DNA from 4 places in the Streptomyces sp. NPDC030245 genome. Region 3 is predicted to be linked to each of the others. Evidence: riboswitches for the same ligand, from Rfam matches in the RefSeq annotation. Region 3 holds a riboswitch; each other region holds the start of a gene.

What was found. A riboswitch is a leader RNA that binds a small molecule or an ion and turns the genes downstream of it on or off. The one in region 3 is predicted to bind cobalamin.
Region 1: it holds a riboswitch for cobalamin, as region 3 does, so the genes downstream of both, ACZ4Z4_RS17735 (cobalamin biosynthesis protein) here and metE (5-methyltetrahydropteroyltriglutamate--homocysteine S-methyltransferase) in region 3, are expected to answer to the same signal.
Region 2: it holds a riboswitch for cobalamin, as region 3 does, so the genes downstream of both, ACZ4Z4_RS22715 (ribonucleoside-diphosphate reductase subunit alpha) here and metE (5-methyltetrahydropteroyltriglutamate--homocysteine S-methyltransferase) in region 3, are expected to answer to the same signal.
Region 4: it holds a riboswitch for cobalamin, as region 3 does, so the genes downstream of both, ACZ4Z4_RS36265 (energy-coupling factor ABC transporter permease) here and metE (5-methyltetrahydropteroyltriglutamate--homocysteine S-methyltransferase) in region 3, are expected to answer to the same signal.

The regions. Positions count from the first base shown of each region.
Region 1 is NZ_JBVICF010000006.1:58,507-65,579, forward strand. Features, by position in the region: gene ACZ4Z4_RS17710 (hypothetical protein) at 1-162, opposite strand, end outside; gene ACZ4Z4_RS17715 (alpha/beta hydrolase family protein) at 218-1,354, opposite strand; gene ACZ4Z4_RS17720 (class II aldolase/adducin family protein) at 1,421-2,107, opposite strand; gene ACZ4Z4_RS17725 (inorganic phosphate transporter) at 2,416-3,711, shown strand; gene ACZ4Z4_RS17730 (hypothetical protein) at 3,724-3,948, shown strand; cobalamin riboswitch at 4,058-4,204, shown strand; gene ACZ4Z4_RS17735 (cobalamin biosynthesis protein) at 4,312-5,310, shown strand; gene ACZ4Z4_RS17740 (cobyric acid synthase) at 5,307-6,815, shown strand; gene ACZ4Z4_RS17745 (putative cobaltochelatase) at 6,898-7,073, shown strand, end outside.
Region 2 is NZ_JBVICF010000008.1:244,253-251,325, forward strand. Features, by position in the region: gene ACZ4Z4_RS22700 (DUF3311 domain-containing protein) at 1-105, shown strand, start outside; gene mctP (monocarboxylate uptake permease MctP) at 102-1,730, shown strand; gene ACZ4Z4_RS22710 (GNAT family N-acetyltransferase) at 1,832-2,332, shown strand; cobalamin riboswitch at 2,392-2,514, shown strand; gene ACZ4Z4_RS22715 (ribonucleoside-diphosphate reductase subunit alpha) at 2,646-5,063, shown strand; gene ACZ4Z4_RS22720 (ribonucleotide-diphosphate reductase subunit beta) at 5,063-6,085, shown strand; gene ACZ4Z4_RS22725 (bifunctional albaflavenone monooxygenase/terpene synthase) at 6,153-7,073, opposite strand, start outside.
Region 3 is NZ_JBVICF010000002.1:336,664-343,736, reverse strand. Features, by position in the region: gene ACZ4Z4_RS06220 (glycosyl hydrolase family 65 domain-containing protein) at 1-2,547, shown strand, start outside; gene ACZ4Z4_RS06215 (hypothetical protein) at 2,551-2,967, opposite strand; gene metE (5-methyltetrahydropteroyltriglutamate--homocysteine S-methyltransferase) at 3,130-5,448, opposite strand; cobalamin riboswitch at 5,615-5,834, opposite strand; gene ACZ4Z4_RS06205 (hypothetical protein) at 5,926-6,726, opposite strand; gene ACZ4Z4_RS06200 (hypothetical protein) at 6,903-7,073, opposite strand, start outside.
Region 4 is NZ_JBVICF010000018.1:69,661-76,733, forward strand. Features, by position in the region: gene ACZ4Z4_RS36250 (APH(3') family aminoglycoside O-phosphotransferase) at 1-557, shown strand, start outside; gene ACZ4Z4_RS36255 (ArsR/SmtB family transcription factor) at 596-1,609, opposite strand; gene ACZ4Z4_RS36260 (hypothetical protein) at 1,829-2,140, shown strand; cobalamin riboswitch at 2,253-2,436, shown strand; gene ACZ4Z4_RS36265 (energy-coupling factor ABC transporter permease) at 2,467-3,222, shown strand; gene ACZ4Z4_RS36270 (energy-coupling factor ABC transporter substrate-binding protein) at 3,222-3,620, shown strand; gene cbiQ (cobalt ECF transporter T component CbiQ) at 3,627-4,376, shown strand; gene ACZ4Z4_RS36280 (energy-coupling factor ABC transporter ATP-binding protein) at 4,373-5,269, shown strand; gene ACZ4Z4_RS36285 (endo alpha-1,4 polygalactosaminidase) at 5,254-6,096, opposite strand; gene ACZ4Z4_RS36290 (SGNH/GDSL hydrolase family protein) at 6,343-7,073, opposite strand, start outside.

The DNA of each region.
Region 1 (7,073 bases), on a different contig from region 3:
GGGCCGGGGCGCGGGGCGGCGCGTGCGGCGGTTGCTCATCGCGCCGGGCGCGGCGGAGAGGGGTCGTGTCGCGTCGCGCCGGGCCTCTCCTCGCTCTTCGGCCCTCGGGCGGGGCGCGCGGACAAGTCGGAGCCTGGAGTCGCGCGGGGTACGGGACGTCACGGGGGCAGTCTTCCTGTTGACGGTCCGAAAACCCAAACGGAATGACGGCGCAGCGTCACAGCAGGGGGGTGAGGAAGCGGCGCAGCGCCTCTTCGTAGCCCGCGGGGTCGGCGTTCCACATGGCGCCGTGCGGGGCGTCCTGCACCGGGTGCAACGTGACCAGGTCCGGGCGCTGTTCGGCCAGCCGGCGGGAGAGGGCCCAGGGTGCGACGGCGTCGTCGGGGCCGTGCACGAGGAGGGTCGGCACCCGCAGGGCGCCGGGGTCCGCCGCGGCCGGCAGCCGGTCGCCGCGCAGGCCGGTGCGGCCTTGGGCGGCGCGGACCGCAAGCGGAAGGAGGGGTCCGGGGGTGCGCCGGGCGCCGGCGAGGGCGCGCAGGGTGGTCTCCCAGTTCAGCACCGGGGAGTCGAGGACGAGGCCGCCGACGCGGTCGCGGAGCGCCGAGTGCGCGGCGGCGTGCAGGCACATGGCGGCGCCGGTGGACCAGCCGTGCAGGACGACGCGCTCGGCGCCGTGGCGCACGGCGTGGCGGATGGCGGCGTCCAGGTCGCGCCACTCCGTCTCGCCGAGGTGGCCGAGGCCGTCCGGGGAGCGGGGCGCGCCGGGGTCGCCGCGGTAGGCGAGGTCGAGGACCGGGACCCGCAGGCGGTGGAGGAAGTCCATGACGACCATGGGGTGTTCGCGGGTGGTGCCGAGGCCGTGGACGGTGATGACCCAGGTGGCCCGGGCGCCGGGCACGAACCAGGCGGGCAGGGCGCCGAGCTCGCCGGCGATGGCGACGTCCGCGTGGTCGAGACCGAGGGCCGTGCGCGGGTCCCCGATGTGGACCTGCGGGGTGAGCCAGACGCGGTCGCCCGGTTCCAGGGAGCCGCGGGTGACGGCTTCGAGGCGGCGTACGACCGTGTCCGCCTCGTGCGGGGCGGACTCCAGGACGGGGCCGACGACCGCGTGGGTGCCGGGGCCGCTCAGGCCGTACGTGCCGGGGCGGCGGCTGGCGAGGGCGCGCGTGAGGCTGATCTGTCCCGCGGCCGTGGCGTGCACGGTGAGGCGGGGTTCGGTCGGCAGGCGGCGGCCGGGTGGCGTCTTGAGGGCGGCGTCGCTGGCGAAACGGCCCGCCGCGATGGCGGCCGCGGCCGTCCCCAGGGCGGCTGTTGCTGCGGTGACGGCCGCTGCCGTCGCTTTGGCTGGGCGCACCGTCCCAGTGTCCGGGGCCGAGGGCTCCGGGGCCAGTGGGCGATGCCTCCGGAGTGATGTGCCGGCTCAGTCCGCGGGCTGACCGTAGCCGCGCAGTTTCTCCGCCGCTTCGCGCAGCTGTTGCGGGGAGAGGAGTGTCGGGGCGTGGCCGGGGACCGCGGCGGCCGTGAGCCAGAGGCGGGCCATCCATTCCAGCTGGGCGGTGCGGTCGTACGCCTGGGAGAGGTCGTCTCCGTAGGTGATCGTTCCGTGGTTCTGGAGGAGGCAGCCGGTGCGGTCGCGCAGGGCGTGGAGCATGTGCCCGGCCAGCTCGTCGGTTCCGTAGAGCGCGTAGGGCGCGACGCGGACCGGGCCGCCGAGGGCGCCGGTCATGTAGTGGACGGCCGGGAGCTCGGGGACCAGCATCGAGACGGCCGTGGCGTGCACGGCGTGGGTGTGGACGACGGCGCCCGCGGAGGTGGTGCGGTAGATCGCGAGGTGCATGGGGAGTTCGCTGGTCGGCGCGAGGTCGCCGAAGAGCCGCTGCCCATCGAGGTCGACGCCGACCGCGTCCGCGGGCCGCAGCCGGTCGTAGGGCACTCCGCTCGGGGTGACGAGGACGGTCCCGCCGACGCGTACGGAGACGTTGCCCGAGGTGCCGACGACCAGGCCGTCCCGCACCGTCCTGCGAGCCGTCAGGACCAGCTCGGCCCAGGCTTCCCGCACGGCGTCGCGCGCCCCGTCCCGGCCCTCGTCGTGCCGCTGCTCAGTCATGCGGCGATCCTGCCAGCCGGGCGGTTCCGGTTTCTGGGGGTCCGGCGTGATCAGTATCTCTTCGGCGGGTCGCCGCGCCGGTGGCGGCAGGGCGCGCGAAGGGTGCCCGCCGGATGGCGGAGCACAGTATTCCGCCCGATTTGCAGGCTTCCCGCCCCTGATCCGTACGATCGTCTTCGTACACCTGGTCCATTCGGAGCGACGGCACTCCACTTCGGGTCACCGCACCGCCCGGCTCAGTTCACTTTCCGTTCACCCAGGTTGCCTACGTTCCACATGCCACTGACGTCCAACAGAAGCCTGGGTAAATGGAACACATCACGCTTCTCCTCGGGATCGTGATCGTCACCGCTCTCGTGTTCGATTTCACGAACGGTTTCCACGACACTGCCAACGCGATGGCGACGACCATCTCGACCGGCGCTCTCAAGCCCAAGACGGCGGTGGCCATGTCCGCCGTGCTCAACCTCGTCGGAGCCTTCCTCTCCGTCGAAGTCGCCAAGACGATCTCAGGCGGGATCGTCAACGAGGACGGCCTCAAGACAGAGGTCATCTTCGCCGCGCTCGTCGGCGCGATCCTCTGGAACCTCCTGACCTGGCTGGTGGGCCTGCCCTCCAGTTCCTCCCACGCCCTCTTCGGCGGCCTCATCGGCGCCGCGGTCATGTCGATGGGCTGGTCGTCGATCGACGGCGGCACCGTCGTCACCAAGATCCTGATCCCGGCGCTCGCCGCGCCGCTCGTGGCGGGCATCGCCGCGGCGCTGGCCACGCGCCTGACGTACCGGATCGGCCGCAACACCGACACCAAGGCCACCGCCAAGGGCTACCGCGCGGGCCAGATCGCCTCCGCGGGCCTGGTCTCGCTGGCCCACGGCACGAACGACGCGCAGAAGACCATGGGCATCATCACGCTCGCCCTGGTCACCGGCGGCGTCCTGAACCCCGGCGCGAACCCCCCGATGTGGGTCATCGTCTCGGCCGGTGTGGCCATCGCCCTCGGCACGTACCTCGGCGGCTGGCGCATCATCCGCACCATGGGCAAGGGCCTCACCGACCTCCAGCCCCAGCAGGGCTTCGCCGCCCAGACCAGCGCCGCGACGGTCATCCTGGCCTCCTCGCACCTGGGCTTCTCGCTCTCCACCACCCAGTCCTGCTCCGGCGCCGTGATGGGCGCGGGCCTCGGCCGCAAGGGCGGCGTGGTCCGCTGGTCGACCGCGACCCGGATGTTCGTCGCCTGGGGCCTGACCCTGCCGGCCGCCGGTCTGGTCGGCGCGGGCGCCGAGCTCCTCACCAAGCAGGGCCCCTGGGGCGTCGCGGTCACCGCAGCGCTCCTGATCGCCGGCTCGGCCGTCATCTGGGTGCTCTCGCGGCGCAACGCCATCGACCACACCAACGTCACCGACGACGAGATCCGCCACGACGGCACCACCGGTGCCGAGCCCGCGGGCGTCGTGACCACCGCGATCGCCGCCGTCACCCCGCCCACCACGGGCGCGCTGGCCGCCGCCACCGGACCGGACGAGCCCGTCAAGGCCACCGTCGGAGCCCCGACCACCACCACGACCGGCGCCCTGGCGGACCCCGCCCGGCCCGCGACGGTATAAGGACAGATCACCATGAGCATCGACTGGGCAGCCCTCGGCTCCGTCTTCGGAGTCAGCCTCGCGGTGACGGTGGCCCTGGTGGGCCTGTTCACCCTCGGCATCGTCGGCCTCTCCAAGCAGGAGGCGGCGGCCGCCTCGGGCGGCGGTTCCGCGACCATGGCGCGCACCGGCGCGTACGCCTGCTTCGCGCTGTGCGCGGCGGCCGTGGCGTACGGGATCTATCTGATCGTCGCCTGACGGCAGCGTTCGACGGTGGGGCGCGGGACGTGTGAGTACGTCTCGCGCCCCACCGGCGTGTGTGGGGCTCCGCACACTCTCCCGCCGCAGGTCAACGGCGAGTTGACGGGCGTTCGCGGGGCGTGGTGGACTGCCGGGGCCAACTACGGCGGCAGAAGAGGAAGCCGGTGCGAATCCGGCGCGGTCCCGCCACTGTCACCGGGGGGAAGACGCTCCCCCGGAAGCCAGGAACTCTCGCCGCCGATCACGTCGAACCAGGGCGCGGACACCCTGAGTGAGGACATATCGCCATGCGCGGCCGCCCGTTGCCGGTTCCTTCCCTGCGTACGAACTCCCTCCTCAGCGCAGCGACGGGCTGAGCCCATGAGTGCCGATCGCGACTTCGCGTACGGCGCCGCCGCCGGACTCCTCGGTGACCTGCTGCTCGGCGATCCGCGCCGAGGCCATCCGGTCGCCGCGTTCGGACGTGCCGCGGGCGCCGTCGAGCGGAAGCTGTGGCGCGACCACCGCGGGTGGGGCGCGCTGCACGCCGTGGTGTGCGCGGGGGGCGCGGCGGGCGCCGCCGCCCTCGCCTCCCGTCTCGTACGCCGGTCACGCGCCGGCTCGGTGGCGCTGACCGCCGCCGCGACCTGGTCCGTCGTCGGCGGCACCTCACTCGGCCGGGAGGCGCGGGCCGTCGGCGGGGCGCTGGAGGCCGGCGACATCGAGGTCGCGCGGGAGCGGCTGCCGCATCTGTGCGGGCGTGACCCGCAGGCACTCGACGCCGACGGCATCGCGCGGGCCGTCGTGGAGTCCGTCGCCGAGAACACGTCCGACGCGGTGGTGGGGGCGCTCGTGTGGGGCGCCTTCGGCGGGGTGCCGGGGCTCGTCGCCTTCCGCGCCGTGAACACGCTGGACGCGATGGTCGGCCACAAGTCACCGCGGTACCGGCGCTACGGGTGGGCCTCCGCCCGCCTCGACGACGTCTTCGGGTGGCCGGGGGCGCGGCTCACCGCCGCGCTCGCCGCGCTGGCCGGGGAGTCGCCCTCGGGCGCGGTCGGGGCGTGGCGCGCCGACGCCGCGAAGCACCCGAGCCCCAACGCGGGGCCCGTCGAGGCCGCCTTCGCGGGGGCGTTGGGGGTGCGGCTCGGGGGGACCCTCTCGTACGCGGGACGGGTCGAGCACCGGCCCGTCCTGAACGCGGCGGGGCGGGAGGTGCGGGTGACGGACATCGAGCGGGCCGTGCGGCTCTCGCGGCGCGTGAGCTGGCTGGCTCTCGGCGTCGCGGTCGCCGCCCGCGGGGCACTGGGGTCGGCACGGTCGCGGTCGGCACGGTCACGGTCGGCAGGGTCGTGGTCGGCTACGTCAGGGAGAAACGCATGAGTGGCGGGTTGCTCGTCGCCGGGACCACCTCGGACGCCGGGAAGAGCGTCGTCACCGCCGGCATCTGCCGGTGGCTGACCCGCAAGGGCGTGTCCGTCGCGCCGTTCAAGGCGCAGAACATGTCCCTCAACTCCTTCGTCACCCGCGAGGGCGCCGAGATCGGGCGCGCGCAGGCCATGCAGGCGCAGGCCGCCCGCGTCGAGCCGAGCGCGCTGATGAACCCCGTGCTGCTCAAGCCCGGCGGCGACCGGTCGAGCCAGGTCGTCCTCATGGGCAGGCCGGTGGGCGAGATGAGCGCGCGCGGCTACCACGGGGGGCGCCAGGAGGCGCTGTTCGACACCGTCAAGGGATGCCTCGACGAGCTGCGGGGCAGCTATGACGCCGTGATCTGTGAGGGCGCGGGCAGTCCCGCCGAGATCAATCTGCGGCGCACCGACATCGTGAACATGGGCATCGCGCGCGCCGCCCGCTTCCCCGTCCTGGTGGTCGGTGACATCGACCGCGGCGGGGTGTTCGCGTCGTTCTTCGGTACGACGGCGCTCCTGAGCGCGGCCGACCAGGAGCTGGTGGCCGGATACCTGGTCAACAAGTTCCGCGGGGACGTCTCCCTCCTCGAACCGGGGCTCGACATGCTGCTCGGGCTCACCGGGCGGCGCACGTACGGCGTGCTGCCGTTCCAGCACGGGCTCGGCATCGACGAGGAGGACGGCCTGCGGGTCTCCCTGCGCGGCGCCGTCCGGGAGTCCGTGGTGGCGCCGCCGGTCGGCGAGGACGTGCTGCGGGTCGCCGTCTGCGCGGTGCCGCTGATGTCCAACTTCACGGATGTCGACGCGCTGGCCGCCGAGCCGGGCGTCGTCGTGCGGTTCGTGGACCGGGCGGAGGAGCTCGTCGACGCGGACCTCGTGGTCGTACCGGGCACGCGCGGGACCGTGAAGGCGCTGGCCTGGCTGCGGGAGCGCGGTCTCGCGGACGCCCTCGCGCGCCGGGCGGCCGAGGGGCGGCCCGTGCTCGGCATCTGCGGCGGCTTCCAGGTCCTCGGCGAGCACATCGAGGACGAGGTGGAGTCGCGGGCCGGGTCCGTGGACGGGCTCGGGCTGCTGCCGGTGCGGGTGCGGTTCGCCCGCGAGAAGACCCTCGCCAGGCCGGTGGGCGAGGCGCTCGGGGAACCGGTCGAGGGGTACGAGATCCACCACGGCGTCGCCGAGGTGGCGGGCGGGGAGCCCTTCCTGGACGGCTGCCGGGTCGGCGAGGTGTGGGGCACGCACTGGCACGGGTCGCTGGAGAGCGACGCGTTCCGCCGCCGGTTTCTCACCGAGGTCGCCCGTGCGGCGGGCCGCCGCTTCGTGCCCGCCCCCGACACCAGCTTCGGCGCGCTGCGGGAGGAGCAGCTCGACCTGCTGGGCGACCTGATCGAAGAACACGCGGACACGGACGCGCTGTGGCGGCTGATCGAGAACGGCCCACCGGAGGGCCTGCCGTTCATCGCGCCGGGTGCGCCGTCGTGAGCGCCCGCGCAAAGGCCGGCACGAGCGCCCGCGCGATGACCGGCATGAGCACCGCCACGCACCACCGCATCAAGGAGGCTCTGTGACCACCCCGTATCCGTTCACCGCCCTCGTCGGCCAGGACGACCTGCGGCTCGCGCTGTTGCTGAACGCCGTGTCGCCCGCCGTCGGCGGCGTACTCGTGCGGGGAGAGAAGGGCACCGCCAAGTCCACCGCCGTGCGCGCGCTCTCCGCGCTGCTCCCGGAGGTGCCGGTCGT
Region 2 (7,073 bases), on a different contig from region 3:
TGGTACCAGATGCTGTGGGTCGTCATCTCCACGGTGCTCACGATGATCGCCTACAAGCTGTGGCAGCGTGACCAGCGCGCCCGCAAGGAAGGGGCGCGGTCATGAAGGACGGGGTCAACGGCGTCGCCCTCGCCGTCTTCATCTTCTTCTTCCTCGCGGTCACGGTCATGGGCTTCCTCGCGGCCCGCTGGCGCAAGGCCGAGAACGACCAGAGCCTGGACGAATGGGGCCTCGGCGGACGGTCGTTCGGCACCTGGGTCACCTGGTTCCTGCTCGGCGGCGACCTCTACACCGCCTACACCTTCGTGGCCGTCCCGGCCGCGATCTACGCGGCGGGCGCGGCCGGCTTCTTCGCCGTGCCGTACACGATCCTCGTCTACCCGCTGATCTTCACCTTCCTGCCGCGCCTGTGGTCGGTCTCGCACAAGCACGGCTATGTGACCACCTCCGACTTCGTGCGCGGGCGCTTCGGCTCCAAGGGGCTCTCGCTGGCCGTCGCGGTCACCGGCATCCTCGCCACGATGCCGTACATCGCGCTCCAACTGGTCGGCATCCAGGCCGTCCTGGACGTGATGGGCATCGGCGGCGGTCCCGACACCAACTGGTTCATCAAGGACCTGCCGCTCCTGATCGCCTTCGCGGTGCTCGCCGCGTACACGTACTCGTCGGGGCTGCGCGCGCCCGCGCTGATCGCGTTCGTGAAGGACGGCCTGATCTACCTCGTCATCGTCGTCGCGATCATCTACATCCCGATCAAGCTCGGCGGCTTCGACGACATCTTCGCCAAGGCGGGCGAGGCGTTCTCGCAGACCAACCCGGCGACCGACAAGCCGCGCGGCGCGCTCGCGCCGCCCGAGGCCGGCCAGTGGACGTACGCCACGCTGGCGCTCGGCTCGGCCCTCGCGCTCTTCATGTACCCGCACTCGATCACGGCGACGCTCTCCTCCAAGAGCCGCAACGTGATCCGCCGCAACACCACGATCCTGCCCCTGTACTCGCTGATGCTGGGCCTGCTCGCGCTGCTCGGCTTCATGGCGATCGCCGCCGGGGTCAAGGTCGAGAACGGCCAGCTGGCGATCCCGCAGCTCTTCGAGAACATGTTCCCCGACTGGTTCACGGGCGTCGCCTTCGCCGCGATCGGCATCGGCGCGCTCGTCCCGGCCGCCATCATGTCCATCGCGGCCGCGAACCTCTTCACCCGGAACATCTACAAGGACTTCCTCAAGCCCGACGCGACGCCCGAGCAGGAGACCAAGGTCTCCAAGCTGGTCTCGCTCATGGTGAAGGTGGGCGCCCTCGTCTTCGTCCTCGGCATGGACAAGACCGTCGCCATCAACTTCCAGCTCCTGGGCGGCATCTGGATCCTTCAGACGATGCCCGCGCTGGTCGGCGGCCTGTTCACCCGGTGGTTCCACCGCTGGGCGCTGCTCGCGGGCTGGGCGGTCGGCATGGTCTACGGCACGGTCGCGGCGTACGGTGTCGCGTCGCCGACCCAGAAGCACTTCGGCGGGTCGTCCGACGAGATCCCCGGCATCGGCGAGATCGGCTACATCGGCCTCACCGCGTTCGTCCTGAACGTGGTCGTCACCGTGGTCCTCACCTTCGTCCTGAAGGCGCTGAAGGCCCCCGAGGGCATCGACGAGACGTCGCCGGAGGACTACACGGCCGACGCGGGCGACCCCGGTGTCATGCGGGAACTGCCGAAGGTGACGGCGGGCGCCGGGCACTGATCCGCGCCACCGCGCACGCGACTGCGCACCACCCGCACGTGACGAGGGCCGCCGGAAAAACCGGCGGCCCTTAGTCGTGCCCCTGTTGCACACTGCGCCCCATGGACTTCACGATCACCATCAGAGGGGCACACCCCGAGGAGTACGAGGCGCTCGGCGACCTCACCGCGCAGGCCTATCTCGACGGCGGGCACCTGGACTTCGGGGTGGACGACCCCTATCTCGCGGTGCTGCGCGACGTGCCGGCGCGGGCGGCGGCGGCCGAGGTCCTGGTGGCCGCGGCGGACGGGAAGGCGCTCGGCTGCGTCACCTACGTGCCGGCCGGCGGCCCGATGGCCGACATTGCGCGTGCCGATGAGGCGGAGATCCGCATGCTGGCCGTCTCCTCCGACGCGCGGGGCCGGGGTGTGGGCGAGGCGCTCGTACGGGAGTGCGTGCGGCGCGCCCGGGAGGCGGGCCGCAGCACGCTCGTCCTGTCCACGCAGACCTCCATGCACGCCGCCCACCGGCTCTATGGACGCCTCGGCTTCGTGCGGACACCCGAGCGCGACTGGTGCCCGATCGAGACGGTGCCGCTGCTGGCGTACGCGCTGAAGCTCTAGCCACCCCCGCGGGGCCGACACAAGATGTGGGCCCGCCTCAGGGCGGCAGCACAAGATGTATGCTCGTGCTCGCTGTCGCCGCAGGGGAATCCGGTGCAAGTCCGGAACTGTCCCGCAACGGTAGACGTGTACGCATTTGTCGTACGCGGAGTCCGAAGACCTGCCGGCAGTGCACCCGTGCCGTCCGGCCCGGGTGCCGACCGTCCGGGCCTCGTGGAATGGGCCGGTGGACGCGGTACGCCGCCCTGCCCGGGTGCGCCCGTGTGTGCCGTCCCCTCCCCCAGGCCCAGAGCCGAGCGAGGGAGAGCTCCACGTGACCATCGCGCCTGCCGAACCTGCGTCAGCGCGGGCACCGCAGCCCACCGAAAGCACCGAGGGTGCCGACGGCACCGACGGGCCGGGGGCCGCGCTGCTGCGGACCCTGACCGACCTCACCGCCGACCTCCCCGACACCGACCCCGGCCGGGTCGCCGCCGCCGCGCTGCGCGGCCGGTCGGCCAGGGCCGACGAGGCGGAGCTGCGCGAGCTGGCGACCGAGGCGGCCGCGGGGCTCATCTCCGAGGACCCGGCGTACTCGAAGCTCGCCGCCCGGCTGCTCACCCTCTCCATCACCGCCGAGGCCGCCTCGCAGGGCGTGCGCTCCTTCACCGAGTCGATCGCCGTCGGCCACCGCGAGGGCCTGATCGCCGACCGCACCGCCGGCTTCGTGGGCGCCCACGCGGCCCGCCTCGACGCGCTCGTGGACGCCGCGCTCGCCGACGGCGCCGACCTCCGCTTCGGCTACTTCGGCCTGCGCACCCTGCACAGCCGCTATCTGCTGCGCCACCCGATCACCCGGCAGGTCATCGAGACCCCGCAGCACTTCATGCTGCGCGTGGCGAGCGGTCTCGCGGAGGACGACAGCGCCCGCGCCGTCGACGAGGTCGCCGCGCTGTACGGCCTGATGAGCCGCCTGGACTACCTGCCGTCCTCGCCCACGCTCTTCAACTCCGGCACCCGCCACCCGCAGATGTCGTCCTGCTACCTCCTCGACTCCCCGCTGGACGAGCTCGACTCGATCTACGACCGCTACCACCAGGTGGCACGGCTCTCGAAGCACGCGGGCGGCATCGGCCTCTCGTACTCCCGCATCCGCTCCCGCGGTTCGCTGATCCGCGGCACGAACGGGCACTCCAACGGCATCGTGCCGTTCCTGAAGACCCTGGACGCCTCGGTCGCCGCCGTGAACCAGGGCGGCCGGCGCAAGGGCGCCGCCGCGGTCTACCTGGAGACCTGGCACTCCGACATCGAGGAGTTCCTGGAGCTGCGCGACAACACGGGCGAGGATCAGCGGCGCACGCACAACCTCAACCTCGCGCACTGGATCCCCGACGAGTTCATGCGCCGCGTCGCCGCCGACCAGGAGTGGTCGCTGTTCTCGCCGTCCGACGTGCCCGAGCTCGTCGACCTGTGGGGCGAGGAGTTCGACGCCGCCTACCGGAAGGCGGAGGCCGCCGGGCTCGCGAAGAAGACCATGCCGGCCCGGGAGCTGTACGGCCGCATGATGCGCACCCTCGCGCAGACCGGCAACGGCTGGATGACGTTCAAGGACGCCGCCAACCGCACCGCCAACCAGACGGCGGAGCCCGGCCACACCGTGCACTCCTCGAACCTCTGCACGGAGATCCTGGAGGTGACGGACGACGGGGAGACGGCCGTCTGCAACCTGGGCTCGGTGAACCTCGGCGCGTTCGTGGACCCGGCCACCCAGGACATCGACTGGGAGCGGCTGGACGACACCGTCCGTACCGCTGTCACCTTCCTCGACCGCGTCGTCGACATCAACTTCTACCCGACCGAGCAGGCCGGCCGCTCCAACGCCAAGTGGCGCCCGGTGGGCCTCGGCGCCATGGGCCTCCAGGACGTCTTCTTCCAGCTGAAGCTGCCCTTCGACTCCCCCGAGGCGCGTGCCCTCTCCACGCGGATCGCCGAGCGGATCATGCTCGCGGCGTACGAGGCGTCCGCGGACCTCGCCGAGCGGAACGGGCCGCTGCCCGCCTGGGAGAAGACCCGCACCGCGCGCGGTGTCCTGCACCCCGACCACTACGGGGTCGAGCTGACCTGGCCGGAGCGCTGGGCGGCGCTGCGCGCGCGTATCGCCGCCACCGGCATGCGCAACTCGCTGCTGCTCGCCATCGCGCCGACCGCGACCATCGCGTCCATCGCGGGCGTCTACGAGTGCATCGAGCCGCAGGTCTCCAACCTCTTCAAGCGCGAGACGCTGAGCGGTGAGTTCCTCCAGGTCAACGCCTATCTGGTGGAGGAGCTGAAGCGGCTCGGCGTCTGGGACGCGCAGACCCGCGAGGCGCTGCGCGAGGCCAACGGCTCGGTGCAGGGCTTCGACTGGATTCCGGAGGACGTGCGGGCGCTGTACCGCACGGCGTGGGAGCTGCCGCAGCGCGGCCTGATCGACATGGCCGCGGCGCGCACCCCGTTCCTGGACCAGGCGCAGTCCCTGAACCTGTTCCTGGAGACGCCGACCATCGGCAAGCTCTCCTCGATGTACGCGTACGCGTGGCAGTCGGGCCTGAAGACGACGTACTACCTGCGCTCGCGCCCCGCCACCCGCATCGCCCGCGCCGCGGGCGGCTCCCGGACCGCCGCCACCGCCCCCGTCCCCGCGCAGGCCACGGCCGAGGAAGCCGTCGCCTGTTCCCTGGAAAACCCCGAGTCCTGCGAGGCCTGCCAATAATGAGCACGACGACCAACAGCGAGAAGAACCTCCTCGACCCGGGCTTCGAGCTGACCCTGCGCCCCATGCGCTACCCCGACTTCTACGAGCGCTACCGGGACGCGATCAAGAACACCTGGACCGTCGAGGAGGTCGACCTCCACTCGGACGTCGCCGACCTGGCGAAGATGACGCCCGAGGAGCAGCACCTGATCGGCCGGCTCGTCGCGTTCTTCGCGACCGGCGACTCGATCGTCTCCAACAACCTCGTGCTGACGCTCTACAAGCACATCAACTCCCCCGAGGCGCGGCTCTACCTGAGCCGTCAGCTCTTCGAGGAGGCCGTGCACGTCCAGTTCTATCTGACGCTGCTCGACACCTATCTGCCCGACCCCGAGGACCGCGCCGCCGCGTTCGACGCGGTGGAGGAGATCCCCTCCATCCGGGAGAAGGCGCAGTTCTGCTTCAAGTGGATGGACTCGGTCGAGACGCTGGACCGCCTGGAGACGCAGGCCGACCGCCGCCGCTTCCTGCTCAACCTCATCTGCTTCGCCGCGTGCATCGAGGGCCTGTTCTTCTACGGCGCCTTCGCGTACGTCTACTGGTTCCGCAGCCGCGGTCTGCTGCACGGCCTGGCGACCGGCACCAACTGGGTGTTCCGCGACGAGACGATGCACATGAGCTTCGCCTTCGACGTGGTGGACACCGTCCGCAAGGAGGAGCCCGAGCTCTTCGACGACGCGCTCCAGACGCAGGTCACCGACATGCTGAAGGAGGCCGTCGAGGCCGAGCTCCAGTTCGCGCGCGACCTGTGCGGCGACGGTCTGCCGGGCATGAACACCGACTCGATGCGCGCGTACCTGGAGTGCGTCGCCGACCAGCGCCTCCAGCGCCTCGGCTTCGCGCCGGTCTACGGCTCCGAGAACCCCTTCTCCTTCATGGAGCTCCAGGGCGTCCAGGAGCTGACCAACTTCTTCGAGCGGCGGCCTTCGGCGTACCAGGTCGCGGTCGAGGGCTCGGTCTCCTTCGACGACGAGTTCTAGCCCTGGCGCGCGGCGCCCCCGATGTGCCCGCCCCGCCCTCGCACGGGTGGGGCGGGCACGTGTGCGGTCAGCGCGGCCTGGCCCGCAGGACGAGCCGCTTGGGGTGCAGGGTGATGCCGACCCGGGTGTCCGCGTCGGTCTCCTCGACCGGCTCCAGGCGCCACTTCGGTGCCACCGTCCCCAGGATCAGGGCGAGTTCGGCCAGGCTGAAGTGGTCGCCGGGGCACTTCCGGTTGCCGACGCCGAACGGCATCATCGCGAACTCCGGCACCGCACCGGCGCGTTCGGGATTCCAGCGGTCGGGGTCGAAGTCGAGGTGCCGCTCGAAGGAACGCGGGTCGCGCTGCATCGCGTACACGCTGTAGACGATGTCCGCGTCCGCCGGAATCGAATAGCCGCCCAGCTCGGTTTCGGCCACGGACCGGCGCGTGAATATCCAGGCGGCCGGTCGTATACGCATCGCCTCGGTGACGACATTGCGGGTGTGCGGCAGGGCCTTGAGATCGGCGAATGTGATCGCCCGATCCGGGGCCACGGAATTTACCTCTTCAACCAACCGCCTTTCCTGCTCGGGGTGTTCGGTCAGCAGCTGGAACGTCCACGCCAGCGTCGACGCGACATTCTCGGCGCCCGCCACGACGAGCGATACCACGTTGTCGTGGATCTCCTGGTCGGCTATGGGCTCCCCGGCTTCGTCCGTGGCCCGCAGCAATTCCGCCAGCAGGTCGTCGGGGCCGCCCGGGCCGGCCGCGCGGCGCTCCGCGACGATCTCGTCGACGAGCGCGTGCAGGTCGGCGAGCGCGCTCTCGAACCGCCGGTTGGCGGGGGTCGGCACGCGGTGGAGCGGGCCGACCGAGAGCACCATCCGGCGGTAGAGGCCCTCGAAGACGGTGTGCAGCGAGTCGGCGATGCGGTCCGCCTTCTCCCTGATCGAGTCGACCTCGAGGAGGGAGCGCGAGACGATGCGCACGGCGGTGCGGAACATCTC
Region 3 (7,073 bases):
TTCGTCGGCAACGGCTATCTGGGGCAACGCGTGCCGCCGAACGGGTCCGGTTACACGGACAGCGAGGCCAAGACCGGCTGGCCGCTGTTCACCCCGCGCTACGACGGCTCCTTCGTGTCCGGCCTGTACGCCCACAACAAGAAGACCGCCGAGGACCGACAGGCCGTCGCCGCGCTGCCCACCTGGACCGCGCTGACCCTCAGCACCGGCGGGGCCCGCGCCGACACCTTCAACTCTTCGACGCCGTCCGGACGCATTTCCGACTATCGCCAGTCGCTCCACCTCGACTGCGGTCTCGTCCGCACCTCGCTGACGTGGACCGCCACGGACGGGCGCCGCACCGACCTCGTGTACGAGGTGCTCGCCGACCGCGCCGACCCGCACGTGGGCGCCGTACGCATGCGCATGACCCCGCACTGGAGCGGCGAGGCGACCGTCACCGACATGCTGGACGGGCGCGGCGCACGGCGCATCCAGCAGACCGGCGGCGGCGACCGCACCGCCGAGCACCGTGGCGGGCGCCGGACCGCACCGACCATGGACGTCACCTTCCGCACGGACGGCACGAAGGTCGACGGCGCCGTCGCCTCCACCCTCCGCGCCGGACGCGGTCTGCACGGGGCCAGGGCGCGAAAGGCGTCACCAGCGCAAAGGCTGACAGCACGTCAGGCGCTGGCCCTGCCGGTCCGGCGCGGGCAGTCGTACGACTTCACCAAGTACGTGGGCGTCGACACGTCCCTCACCTCACGCGCGCCGCGCCGGGACGCCACCGCCACCTCGCGGCGCGCCGCCGACCGCGGCTGGCGGACGCTGCTCCGCTCCCACACCGCCGCCTGGTCGCGGCTCTGGCGCGCCGACATCGAGGTGCGCGGGCGGCGCGACATGCAGGCATGGGTGCGGTCCGCGCAGTACGGGCTGCTCTCCAACACCCGCGAGGGTGCCGCCAACAGCATCGCTCCGGCAGGCCTGACCAGCGACAACTACGCGGGCCTCGTTTTCTGGGACGCCGAGACATGGATGTACCCCGCCCTGCTCGCCACCCGCCCCGAACTCGCCAGGTCCGTCGTCGACTACCGCTACCGGACCCGCGCGAAGGCTCGCGAGAACGCCCGCGAACTCGGCTACCAAGGGCTCTTCTACCCCTGGAACAGCGGCAGTTCCGGTGACCTCGCCAAGGAGTGCCACAGCGTCGACCCGCCGCACTGCCGCACCCAGATCCACCTCCAGTCCGACATCTCCCTGGCCACCTGGCAGTACTACCTGGCCACCAAGGACACCCGCTGGCTGCGCGAGCGCGGCTGGCCGGTGATGAAGGGCATCGCCGAGTTCTGGGCGGGCCGCGTCAGCCGCAACACGGACGGCAGCTACTCCATCAAGGACACCGCGGGGCCCGACGAGTACAGCAACGGCGTCGATGACGCGGTCTTCACCAACGCGGGTGCCGTGACCGCCCTGCGCCACGCCACCCGCGCCGCCGAACTGCTCGGCAAGCGGGCACCCGCCGAGTGGAAGACCGTCGCCGACCGCATCCGGATCCCGTACGACGAGCGCCGCAAGGTCTTCCAGCAGTACGACGGCTACGACGGCGGCACCATCAAGCAGGCCGACACGGTCCTCCTGATGTACCCGCTGGAGTGGCGGATGCCCGAGGGGTCGGCGGCCGCCACCCTCGACTACTACGCGCAGCGCACCGACCCGGACGGCCCCGCCATGACGGACTCGGTGCACGCCGTCGACGCCGCCGGGATCGGTGAGCCGGGCTGCTCCACGTACACCTATCTGGAGCGTTCCATCAGGCCGTTCGTGCGCGGCCCGTTCGCCCAGTTCTCGGAGGCCCGCGGCGACAAGGCGGGCGCGGAGGACCCGCTGTCGGGCTCGCCCGCGCACGACTTCCTCACCGGCAAGGGCGGTTTCCTCCAGACCTTCACCAACGGCCTGACCGGCCTGCGGATGCGGGAGAACCGCCTCCACCTCGACCCGATGCTCCCTCCGCAGTTCGACCGCGGCGTCACCCTGCGCGGACTGACCTGGCAGGGACGTACGTACGACATCGAGCTCGGCGCCCACCGCACCACCGTGCGCCTCACGGGCGGTGAGCCGATGACGCTCGACACCCCGCAGGGCGAGCAGATCGTCAGCAAGGGCGCCCCGGCCGTCCTCAAGACCCGCCGCCCCGACCTGACACCCACCACCAACGCGGCCCGCTGCACCACCGCCGAGGCCTCGTCCGAGCAGCCCGGCATGTACGCGGGAGCCGCCGTCGACGGGAACTCGGCCACGGCCTGGGTCCCGGACGGCGCACGCGGCCGGCTGACGACGGACCTCGCCAAACCCGTCCGCGTCGGCGAGGTCACCCCGACCTGGACCGAAACCGAACCCGTCGCCCACACCGTCGAGCTCTCCCTCGACGGCCGGCACTGGCACCGCGCGGAGGCCGACACCACGCGACTCGCGCGGTACGTCCGGGTGACGGTGCGCGGCGACGCGGACGCGAAGAAGCACCCCGGGATCGCCGAGCTGACGGTGAACCAGCTGACGGTGAACTAGCCGTCAGCGCCGGTGGCCCAGCGGACACAGAGCCCTTTCGCCGCCGTCCGCCTCTTGCAGATGCCAGTGCCGGGCGCAGTAGGGGACGTCGCATCCCGCGCAGAAGCCCGCGTCCCCCTTGAGCCCCGCCGTGTGGACGCGGGCGAAGGTGCGCGGGTAGCGGAAGGCGTCGCGGTAGCGGCTCGCGTCGTCGGCGGTGACGTTCTCCCCGGTGCCGTTCGTGTACGCCTCGCTCTCCACGGTGAACCACCAGAGCGAGGGGCTTCTCGACGCGGCGTAGGCGGCGCGGCTCAACGCGGTCCAGCGCGGCATGCTCACGGGATCCATGTGGGGAGGGGTGAACTCCAGGTGCGCGACGCGTGCTTTGCACACGGCGCAGGCCACGTACAGGACGAACAGGAGTGAGGGAATTTGTCTCATGGCGTCCGGCCTTGGAGGTGAGGCGAGGAGTGCTCTCCGACTGAACGCATCCTCGCACAACGCAACGCGCCACCGAGCGCGAAGAAACACACCTGCGCGGACGTGTCCTGCCGGGCGGGAGCACGCCGCTCCCGCCCGGGTCCGTCACACCGCGTCAGGCCGTCAGGAGCCGGTCAGCTCCGCACGGACCGTCCTGGCCGCCGCGACCAGGTTCTCCAGCGAGGACCTGGTCTCGGGCCAGCCGCGCGTCTTCAGACCGCAGTCGGGGTTGACCCAGAGCCGTTCGGCCGGGATGGCGTCGAGTCCCTTGCGGAGCAGCGCCGCCGCCTCCTCGGCGCTCGGCACGCGCGGGGAGTGGATGTCGTACACGCCGGGGCCCGCCTCGCGCGGATATCCGTGGGCGGCGAGTTCACGCGCGACCTGCATGTGGGAACGGGCCGCCTCCAGGCTGATGACGTCGGCGTCGAGGTCGTCGATCGCCTGGACGACGTCCCCGAACTCGGCGTAGCACATGTGCGTGTGGATCTGCGTGTCCGGGCGCACCCCGCCGGTGGTGAGGCGGAACGCCTCCGTGGCCCAGGCCAGGTAGGCGGGGTGGTCGGCGGCGCGCAGCGGCAGCGTCTCGCGCAGCGCGGGCTCGTCGACCTGGATGACGGAGGTCCCGGCCGCCTCCAGGTCGTTCACCTCGTCGCGCAGGGCGAGCGCCACCTGGCGGGCGGTGTCGCCGAGCGGCTGGTCGTCGCGGACGAAGGACCAGGCGAGCATGGTGACGGGCCCGGTGAGCATCCCTTTGACGGGACGGCCGGTCAGGGACTGGGCGTACGTCGTCCAGCGCACCGTCATCGGCTCGGGCCGCGAGATGTCGCCCGCGAGGATCGGCGGACGCACATAGCGGGTGCCGTACGACTGGACCCAGCCGTGCTGCGTGGCGAGGTAGCCGGTGAGCTGTTCGGCGAAGTACTGCACCATGTCGTTGCGCTCGGGCTCACCGTGCACCAGGACGTCGATGCCCGCCTTCTCCTGGAAGGAGACGACCTCCTGGATCTCGGCCCTGATGCGCTCCTCGTACTTGGAGCCGTCGATCCGGCCGGCCCGCAGATCGGCGCGGGCGGCCCGCAGTTCACCGGTCTGCGGGAAGGAGCCGATGGTCGTCGTCGGCAGGAGCGGGAGGCGGAGGGCGGCGCGCTGGGCCGCCGCCCGCTCCGCGTACGGCTGGGAGCGCCGTGCGTCGGCGTCGGTGACGGCTTCGGTGCGGGCGCGGACGGCCGGGTCGTGGGTGATGGGGGAGCCCGCTCGCGACGCCAGGTCGGCGCGGTTCGCGGCGAGTTGGGTGGAGATCGTGTGCGTACCCCGGGCCAGGCCCCTGGCGAGGGTCACGATCTCGGTGGTCTTCTGGCGGGCGAAGGCCAGCCAGCGCAGGATCTGCGGCTCGATGTCGCGTTCAAGGGCGGTGTCGACGGGGACGTGGAGGAGCGAACAGGAGGCGGCCACGTCGACCCGGTCGGCGAGCCCGAGCAGGGTGCCGAGCGTGGCCAGGGAGTGCTCCAGGTCGTTGACCCAGATGTTGCGGCCGTCGACGACACCGGCGACGAGGCGCTTGCCGGGCAGGCCGCCCACGGCCGCGAGCCCGTCGAGATTGGCGGCGGCCGCCCCGGTGAAGTCGAGGGCGAGGCCGTCGACCGGGGCCTTGGCGAGCACCGGCAGGGCGTCGCCGAGCCGGTCGAAGTACGTGGCGACGAGCAGCTTGGGGCGGTCGGTGAGGGCGCCCAGGTCGCGGTAGGCGCGCTCGGCCGCGTTCAGTTCGGCCGGCGTGCGGTCCTGGACGAGGGCGGGCTCGTCGAGCTGCACCCATTCGGCGCCCGCCGCGCGCAGGTCCGCGAGGACCTCGGCGTACACCGGCAGGAGGCGGTCGAGGAGGGTCAGCGGTTCGAAGTCGGCGGGCACTCCCGGCGCCGGCTTGGCCAGCAGCAGGTAGGTGACGGGGCCGACGAGGACGGGCCGCGCCGAAAGTCCCAGCCCCCGGGCCTCGTTGAACTCGGTGACCTGCTTGGTGGAGTCGGCGCCGAACACCGTGCCCGGACCCAGCTCCGGTACCAGGTAGTGGTAGTTGGTGTCGAACCACTTCGTCATCTCCAGCGGCGCCACGTCCTGCGTGCCGCGCGCCATCGCGAAGTAGCCGTCGAGCGTGTCCTTCTCGACCGCGGCGCGGTGCCGTTCGGGGACGGCGCCGACCATGACGGTGGTGTCCAGGACGTGGTCGTAGTACGAGAAGTCGCCGGTCGGGACTTCGCCGATGCCGGCGTCGGCGAGTTCCCGCCAGTTCGCGCGGCGGAGTTCGGCGGCGGCGGTACGGAGGGCGTCGGCGGTGACGCGGCCCTTCCAGTAGCCCTCGACGGCCTTCTTCAGTTCGCGGCCCTGGCCCTGGCGGGGGTAGCCGTACACGGTGGCCCGTGCTGCCGCGGCTGCGGGCTTGGTGGTCACGGAGATCTCCTTCGCGAGATGAATCCCTGAGATCCCGGGGACGGGACGAGAGCGCGAAGGGGCGAACGACCGGACGGGAGAGGGATCGCGCGGGTGGCGCGGCCGTCCGTCCGATGTGTGCGCCGACCCGCCCTCGAGGTCACCGGGATATCCGCGCCCGAAACGGTTCGCGCGCGGACAGCGGGCAGGTCTTCGGACTCGCGGGCACATCCTCCGGGGAGGACGCCTACTGGCCGTCGCTTCCCAGGACCGGTCTTGCGGTCCCAGTGCGTGTGACGGCGGTCGTTCCCGCTCACCGCTGCGGGGCAGTCCCGGATTCCCACCGGGTTCCCTCTTGCGACGCTCCCGCCTGGCGGACGGGGCGAACCAGCTGCACTGATCACCTTACGACGGCGCCCACCGGCCGGCCGGGACATGGCCGGATCCGAAAGGTGAGCTGCGCCACGCGGCGGCGCCACGCGGCGCCCCGTCGATCGGCTAGCCCTGACACTCCCGTGCCCGGCGGCCGGTCCCGCTGAGCAGGTCGACGCGTTGTCCCGCGCCCTCCTTGAGGACGTAGAGGGTGCCGTCCTCGGGCGTCCAGTAGCGGGGGACCAGGAAGACGCGGTCCCCGGAGACGTGGAACAGCCGCAGCCCGCCGTACTCGTACGCGTACTGGCTGCCCTTGCCGGTGACGCGACGGAAGCAGCTGCCGCCGCCGCGGATCATCAGATCCTTCTCGCTGAAGACGACGACGGCGGGGAAGTCGTCGCTGCGCAGGGTCCGCACGGTCAGCTCCGCCCGGCCGCGCCCCGCGATCGCCGCGTACGTCGACACGGCCCAGAACAGCGACAGGACGCAGACGAAGAGAGTGAGCCCCCAGAGCCGCAGGTCCCGGCGGTCACGGGTACGGGCGTACGCGTTGAGCGCGAAGCCGCCGATCGCGGTGAGCGGCAGCAGCAGGTCGAACAGCCAGGGGTTGAGCGGATACAGCGGTACGAGGACGAGGGGCACCGCCCACGCGAACCGCAGCACGCGCACGGCGCGGTCGAGCCGTTCCGGTGCGCCCGCCGCCCAGCGGAGCAGTCCGAGCGCGCCGAGCGCGATGCCCGCCGCGAACCAGGCGGGCAGGTAGAGGGCTCCGACGCTGCGCAACAGGTAGTCGCTGGTGGAGAAGTGGAAGACGGTGTCACGCAGGCCGAGGGCCTTGGTCTCGGCGTCGGTGCTCGCCCAGCCGAAGTAGAAGAGGACCGCGGTCAGGAGGGTGACGAGGGAGCCGATGGCGCCGACGAGCTCCAACCAGCCGATGGCGGGTTCGGAGGGGGGCGGGGGAGGGGACGGGGCCGGATCTGGGACCGGGTCCGGGGCGGGGGCGGGGTGGGGCGCTGGGTCGGGGTCGGCGGGCGGTTCCGGTTCTGGTTCTGGTTCTGGTTCTGGTTCGGGTGACGGTGGCGGTGGCGGTTCCGGAGGCTCACTCATCGGGACGGTGAGTCGGACGCGGGCGAGGAGGACGCGGGCGACGCGGACGTCGGTGAGGCGGACATCGGTGACGCGGAGGAGGGTGACGCGGAAGAGGCCGAGGGCGACTCCTGGATGCCGCTCCAGTCGAGCGTGAACGCCGCCTGCTTCGTCACCTTGACTCCGCT
Region 4 (7,073 bases), on a different contig from region 3:
GGCTGGTGACCGAGGCCGTGCCCGGCAGGCCGGCCGCCGACGAGTGGCCACAGGAGCAGCGCTTCGCGGTCGCCGAGTCGCTCGCCGACCTCGCAGCGGCCCTGCACCGACTGCCCCTGGACGACTGCCCGTTCGACCGCACCCTGCCGGTCACCATGGAGCAGGCCGCACGCCACGTGGCCGACGGCCTCGTGGAGCTGGACGACCTCGACGAGGAACGCGCCGGATGGACCGGGCAGCGCCTCCTCGACGAGCTGCGCCGCACCCGCCCGGCGGCGGAGGACCCGGTCGTCACCCACGGCGACCTCACCCCGGAGAACGTCCTGCTCGACCCCGACACCTGCCGCGTCACCGGAGTCATCGACGTCGTCCGGCTCGGCAGGGCGGACCGGCACACCGACCTCGCCGTCCTGCTGCGGGAGTTGGCCCACGAGGAGGACCCGTGGTTCGGACCCGGGTACGCCGAACGGTTCCTGCGGCGGTACGAGGAGCGGGCGGCGGTCACGGCCGACAAGGAGAAGCTGGACTTCTACCGGCTGCTCGACGAATTCTTCTGACGCCTCCCGGGGGCCCGTAGGGGGCGCGGGCGGGCCGGTCAGCCCGTGCCCGCGTCGAGGAGTACGTGTCCGGCCGGTGTGAGCGTGTGCCGGACGCTCTTGCCGTCGCGGGTCTGTGCGGTGAGTCCGGCGCGGCGCAGGACGCTTGCGTGTTCACTGGCGCTCGCGAGGGCGATACGGGCGTGCGAGGCGAGCTGGCCCGTGGTGCAGGCCGGGTGGTCGCCGATGACGCGCAGCACGGTCGCGCGCGTGCGGCCCAGGAGCGCGGTCAGGGCGGGCGGGACGGCGGAGCCGGTCAGTGCTTCGGCGGTGAACACGGCGGGCACCGCGCCCGGCCGGTCGTCGTGCAGGGGATAGGTGATCCACGGCTGGGGCTCGGCGGTGTCGTCCAGAGCGGGATAGTGCGAGCCGAACAGGGTGGGGATCAGGAGGAGCCCGCGCCCGCCGAGACGGACGTCGGCGTCGCGCCCGGAAGCCATGGTCAGGTGCAGGACGGGCGGACGCCAGGCGATGTAGCGGGGGTTGAGCCCGCTCAGGAGACGCTCGACGCCGTGCCCGGCCAGCTGCTGGAGCCTGCGGGTGCGGTCGACCTGGGCGAGCCTGTCGATGCGTGACCAGTAGGGCGCGATGAAGTGCCGATGGGCATGGGCGACCGTGTCCGCCAACTCGCCGACCAGGGACGGGTCGTCGCCGAGCGCGCGGACATCGGACGAGAGGCCCGGGGGGCGGCCGGTGGCCCACTGCCGCAGATCCTTCCGGACCCGGTCGGCAGGTGTCCCGCGCAGCCGGTCGACCAGGTCGTCCGGGTGCCCCTCACCGCTCAGGTCCAGGAAGTCCACCGCCGCGCCGGTGGCGGGGATCAACTCGCACAAGGTCCGCATCCGGGGCACCAGGTGCCGGGTCGCCCGTCCGCGCCAGGCGTCGAACCGGACCGGATGGGAGCGTTCCTGCACCAACCGGACGGCGATCTCCAGTTCGAGCAAGGGTCGTGGCGCCGAGGCCAGTCGGGTGCGGGCCAGGTCCTCGGCGGTGAAGTGGATGCGCAGCGTCACCCGGGCGATCCTCCTCGCGGCCTTCGTTTCGGGCCAGTCCGAAACGAGTCGATCAATGGCGGCCGGCGGCCAACACTGGCAGGGCCGGGAGAACGCACCAGCATCCCGGCTCACGGGGGGAGGGGGCGGCGCCGCCGGACACCTCGCTGCCGGCGGCGCCGACACCCGCCCCCGTTCTGCCACAGCTCCACTCCGACGAAGGGAAATTCCGTGCGTCACATGAACAAGGCCGCCCTGCTCGTGTCCGCGACGGCGCTGACCACCGCGCTCGCGGCGACGCCCGCGGTGGCCGACACGCACCGGACCAGCACTCCGAAGGCCACCGCGTCCTCCGGCACGAGCGAGGCTGCCGCCAAGACCGCCGCCAAGGCTACGGACGAGTTCGGCGCGATGTCGTGGATCTATGTGGGCACCTACCGCACCCTGTCCGCGTGCCAGGCCGACGGCCGGAACTCCATCTACTCCGAGTGGGCCTGCAAGAAGAACCCCAGCAGCGGCAAGTGGCAGCTGTGGGTGAACGACGAGTCGTGATCGACTGCCGGAGGCGCTGAGCCTCTGAGCAGGGGCGTACGCGGTGGTGGTGCGTGTCGAGGCGTGCCACCGCCGCGGCCGCCGCGCGAGTTGTCAGGCAGATCTTTGCGCACTAGTGTCACCACGCCTTGGTGCTCGGGAAATCCGGTGTGATGCCGGTGCGGCCCTCGCCACTGTGATCGGGAAGTCCGGCTCCAGCCCTCGCGGCAGCCACTGGGTGCACACGCACCCGGGAAGGCGGAGTCCGGTCGGTACGACCCGTCAGCCAGGAGACCGGCCAAGGCGCGTTGTCCATCCACGAGGTGCTGGAGAGGGTCTGCTGAGCCATGCACATAGCCGAGGGTTTCCTCCCGCCGGCGCACGCGATCGCCTGGGGCGTAGCGTCCGCGCCGTTCGTCGTCCACGGAGTCCGCTCCCTGACCCGTGAAGTCAAGGAGCACCCGGAGAGCACGCTGCTCCTCGGTGCCTCCGGGGCCTTCACGTTTGTCCTATCCGCATTGAAGATCCCGTCGGTGACGGGGAGTTGCTCGCACCCGACGGGGACCGGGCTCGGGGCGATCCTGTTCCGGCCACCGATCATGACGGTGCTCGGCACCATCACCCTGCTCTTCCAGGCGCTGCTGCTCGCCCACGGCGGGCTCACCACCCTGGGCGCCAACGTGTTCTCCATGGCGATCATCGGCCCTTGGGCGGGATACGCGGTCTACCGGCTCCTCAGGCGGTACGACGTGCCGCTCATGGTCACCGTGTTCTTCGGGGCGTTCGTCGCCGACCTGACCACGTACTGCGTCACCAGCGTCCAGTTGGCCCTGGCGTTCCCCGACCCCGGCAGCGGTTTCCTGGGCGCCCTGGGCAAGTTCGGCGGCATCTTCGCCGTCACCCAGATCCCCCTGGCGGTCAGCGAGGGCCTGCTCACCGTCCTGGTGATGCGCCTGCTCGTGCAGTCCAGCAAGGGCGAGCTCACGCGTCTCGGCGTACTGCTCCAGGGCAAGCGGAGCGCCACGACACCCGAGACGCCCGAGACAGCCAAGACGCCCGAGACAGCCGAGACGTCCGAGACGCAGACGGGGGCCAGTGCCTGATGAGCCGGAACGCGAAGATCAACACACTGCTGCTCCTCATCGTCGCCGCGCTCGCGGTACTGCCCCTGGCGCTCGGTCTCGGCGACGACGAGGAAGAGCCGTTCGCCGGCGCCGACGCCCAGGCCGAGACGGCGATCACCGAGCTCGAACCGGACTACGAACCGTGGTTCTCGCCGCTGTACGAACCCCCGTCCGGGGAGGTCGAGTCCGCGCTGTTCGCCCTCCAGGCGGCCATCGGCGCGGGCGTCCTCGCCTACTACTTCGGGCTGCGCAAGGGCCGCCGCCAGGGCGCGGAACAGGCGCGGGCGGAAGCGGAAGCCGTGCGGTCCGAGGCGGCGGGCGGTTCCGACGAGCCGGTCGACGCGGGCAGCCCCCGGTCCGGGACCGAGCGGGCCTGACCCGGCGTGCTGCCCATCGACGCGGCGGCGCACAGCAGTCGCTGGCGCCGCCGGCACCCCGTGGACAAGGCCGTGCTCGGTCTCGGCCTCACCGTCCTGGCCATCTCGCTGCCGCCCTGGCCGGGCGCCGTCCTGGTGCTGGTCACGGCGCTCGCGCTGCTGCTCGGCCCGGCGGGCGTGCCGCCCGGCAAGCTGTGGCGGGCCTACCGCGTGCCGCTCGGCTTCTGCGTGACCGGCGCCCTGACCCTGCTCGTCCAGGTCGGCGGCCCCGACGGGTTCGTGGCGTTCGCGGACGGCGGCCCGGCGCGCGCGGGCGGACTGCTCCTGCGGACCTCCGCGGCCTCGCTCGGCGTGCTCCTGTTCGCCTTCACCACCCCCATGTCGGACCTGCTGCCCCGCCTGGTGAAGGCGGGGGTGCCCGCGCCGGTCGTGGACGTGGCACTCGTCACGTACCGCATGAGCTTCCTGCTCCTGGACTCCATGGGCCGGATCAGACAGGCGCAGGCCGCCCGGCTCGGCCACACCACCCGCGCCGCCACCTGGCGTTCCCTCGCCGGTCTCGGCGCCACCGCGTTCGTGCGCGCCTTCGACCGGGCGAGCCGGCTACAGGCCGGGCTCGCCGGGCGCGGCTACGACGGCACCCTGCGCGTCCTCGTGCCCGAGGCCCGGATCTCCCGGCCCTTCCTCGCCGCGGGCGCGGCACTCCTCGTGGGCCTGGTGGCCCTGACCCTCGTCCTGGAAAGGTTCCTTCGATGAGCACCACGGGTGCCACGAGCGCCGCGCGGGCCCTGAGCGAGCCCGTGGTCGCTCTCCGCGCGGTGTCCTACGCGTACGAGGACGGGCCCACCGTCCTCAGCGGCCTCGACTTCGACGTCGTCGAGGGCCGCGCCCTCGCCCTGCTCGGACGCAACGGCAGCGGCAAGACCACCCTGATGCGACTGCTCAGCGGCGGCCTCCGGCCCGGCTCCGGCGAGCTGACGGTCGAGGGAGTCCCCGTGGCGTACCACCGCAAGGGCCTCACCCGGCTCCGCACGACCGTGCAGCTGGTCGTGCAGGACCCGGACGACCAGCTGTTCGCCGCCTCGGTCGAACAGGACGTCTCCTTCGGCCCCTTGAACCTCGGCCTGCCCGACGCCGAGGTCCGGGCGAGGGTCGCCGAGGCGCTCGCCGCCCTCGACATCACCGCGCTCGCCGACCGGCCCACCCACCTGCTCTCCTACGGCCAGCGGAAGCGGACCGCCATCGCCGGAGCCGTGGCGATGCGCCCCCGCGTGCTCATCCTCGACGAGCCGACCGCGGGGCTCGACCCCGACGGCCAGGAGCGGCTCCTGGCCACCCTGCGGCGGCTGCGGGACGCCGGGACGACCGTGGTCATGGCGACCCACGACGTCGACCTGGCCCTGCGCTGGGCCGACGACGCGGCGCTGCTCACCCCCTCCGGGGTGCGGACGGGGCCGGTGGCGGAGACGCTGGCCCGGCGGGACCTCCTGGCCGCGGCCGGGCTGCACCTGCCGTGGGGCATCGCCGTCGGTGAGCTGCTGCGTACGTGCGGCCTCGCGGCGGGGGAGGGGGAGGAGCCGCGCACCGCGGAGGAGTTGGCGGCCCTGGCTGCCGGGGCGCGCGGCCGGGGCTCTCAGCAGTGCCGGTAGACGTGGCCGTCCTCGCCCGCGGGCAGGACGTCGCGGTCGCGCAGTGTGACGGAGAGATTCTTGCCCCAGGTGCGACAGGCGGTGTCGAAGTCCCTCGTCACGTACTCGATGTCGAAGACCTTCCCGTCGTACGCGGACGCGTACTCCGAGCACTCCTTGTAGCGCGCGCACTCCTCGGTCACGGCGAAGTCGAAGCCGATCCGTTCGCGGCGGTCCAGCAGGTCGGTGGTGTTCTTCTGCGCGATGGCCAGGCCCTGGCGGTGCGCGCGCTGGGCCAGGAGGCGGGCGAACGCGGCCGCGTCGTCGGGGGTGAGCAGGCCGTCCGAGCGTTCGTAGGAGTCGAGGTTGTCGGGCTCCACCGCGTCGTAGCCCGCTTTCGCGCACCCGTCGATCCACGCGCCGACGATCTCGGCGAGGGCCGCGCGCTTCTTCTCGGTGGAGATGTCGAGCAGGGGTTCCTGCCAGTCCTCGTCGACGACCTCGCGGCCCTCCTCGTCACGCAGGAGAAGAGAACGGTGCTCGCGTTGCCACCAGCGCGCCGCCTCCTTGCCCGGCTGGGCCTGGAAGGCGTTGACGTAACAGATGTTGTAGCGGCCCGGCACGGGGTCGGCGGTGCGGTCGCGGGAGACGACGCGCACCTTCGACGGCGGCGCGTACGGGCCGCCCAGCTGGTAGTCGAACGTGGCGTCGACCGGCGGCTGCCGGACGTCATGGCGGCCGGCGGCACGGGAGCCACCGGAGTCACCCGATCCGCCGGGTTCGCCGGGTCCGTCCGGACCGCCGGTCGAGCACCCCGCGAGCAGGGCGAGGAGCAGCGCGCCGCCCACACCGGTCCGTACGCGTGCGCTGCTGCCTCGCCGGGCGCCCGCCGCGCCTGCCCACCGCCCCTCGAAGGGCGTCTCGCCGCTCCGCGCGGAGCGGTTCCCTGAGCGGTTCCTGCTGGTACGCCACTTGATCCCGTTCACCCGCACAGGATCGCAGCCCCCGCCCCCGGCCCGAGCGCCGGGCGTCCGGTAAGGCCGGTAAGGACAGTTCAAGGCAGTTCAGAACAGTTCAGGACAGCTCAGAACAGCTCAGGACAGGTTCAGCGCCTTGGCCGCTTCCTTGGCCATTCCGGCCTCGCCGAGCGCGTTGGGGTGCACGGGCACGATATTCGTGCCGAAGAGGACCGGCTCGATCCAGCGCTGACCCGCGGGACGGCAGGCGTCGTGCGCGTCGGACGCGGCGGCCAGGTCGACGAACGTGGCACCGGTCTCCTGGGCGGCCCGCTGCGCCGCGCCGTTCAAGTGTGCCTGGAGGTCCCGGAGGTAGGGGACGTCACCGTCCGCGATGGGCAGCTTGGCGAAGCAGCCGGGCACGGCCTTCGCGGGGGTGATCCACGGGTAGCCGAGGATCGCGACCCGGGCCTTCGGCGATCTGGCCTTGATCTGGTCGAGGGATGCTTTGATCGCCGGGTACGTCTTCGTCTCGACCTCGTCCTTGAACTTGTCGCCGTATGTGTCCTTGCAGGGGCTGCCCTTGCCGCCCGAGAGGAGGCCCGCGCTGCCGCAGGCGAGGATCGAGTTGATGAACGTGTTGTTGTCGTTGCCGCCGATGGTGAGCGTCACCAGCTCCGTGTCGCTCTTCAGCGCGTCGAACTGCGGGGGCACGCCCGGGTACTGGGACGTGGTGAAGTGCTTGGTCTGCGCGCCGCCACAGGTCACGTCCTTCAGCTGGGCGCCGGACGACGCGGCGAGCAGGTGCGGATAGTTCAGAGACGTGCGGATGCACAGGAGAGGTGCCCCAAGGTCGAGGGGCAGTACGC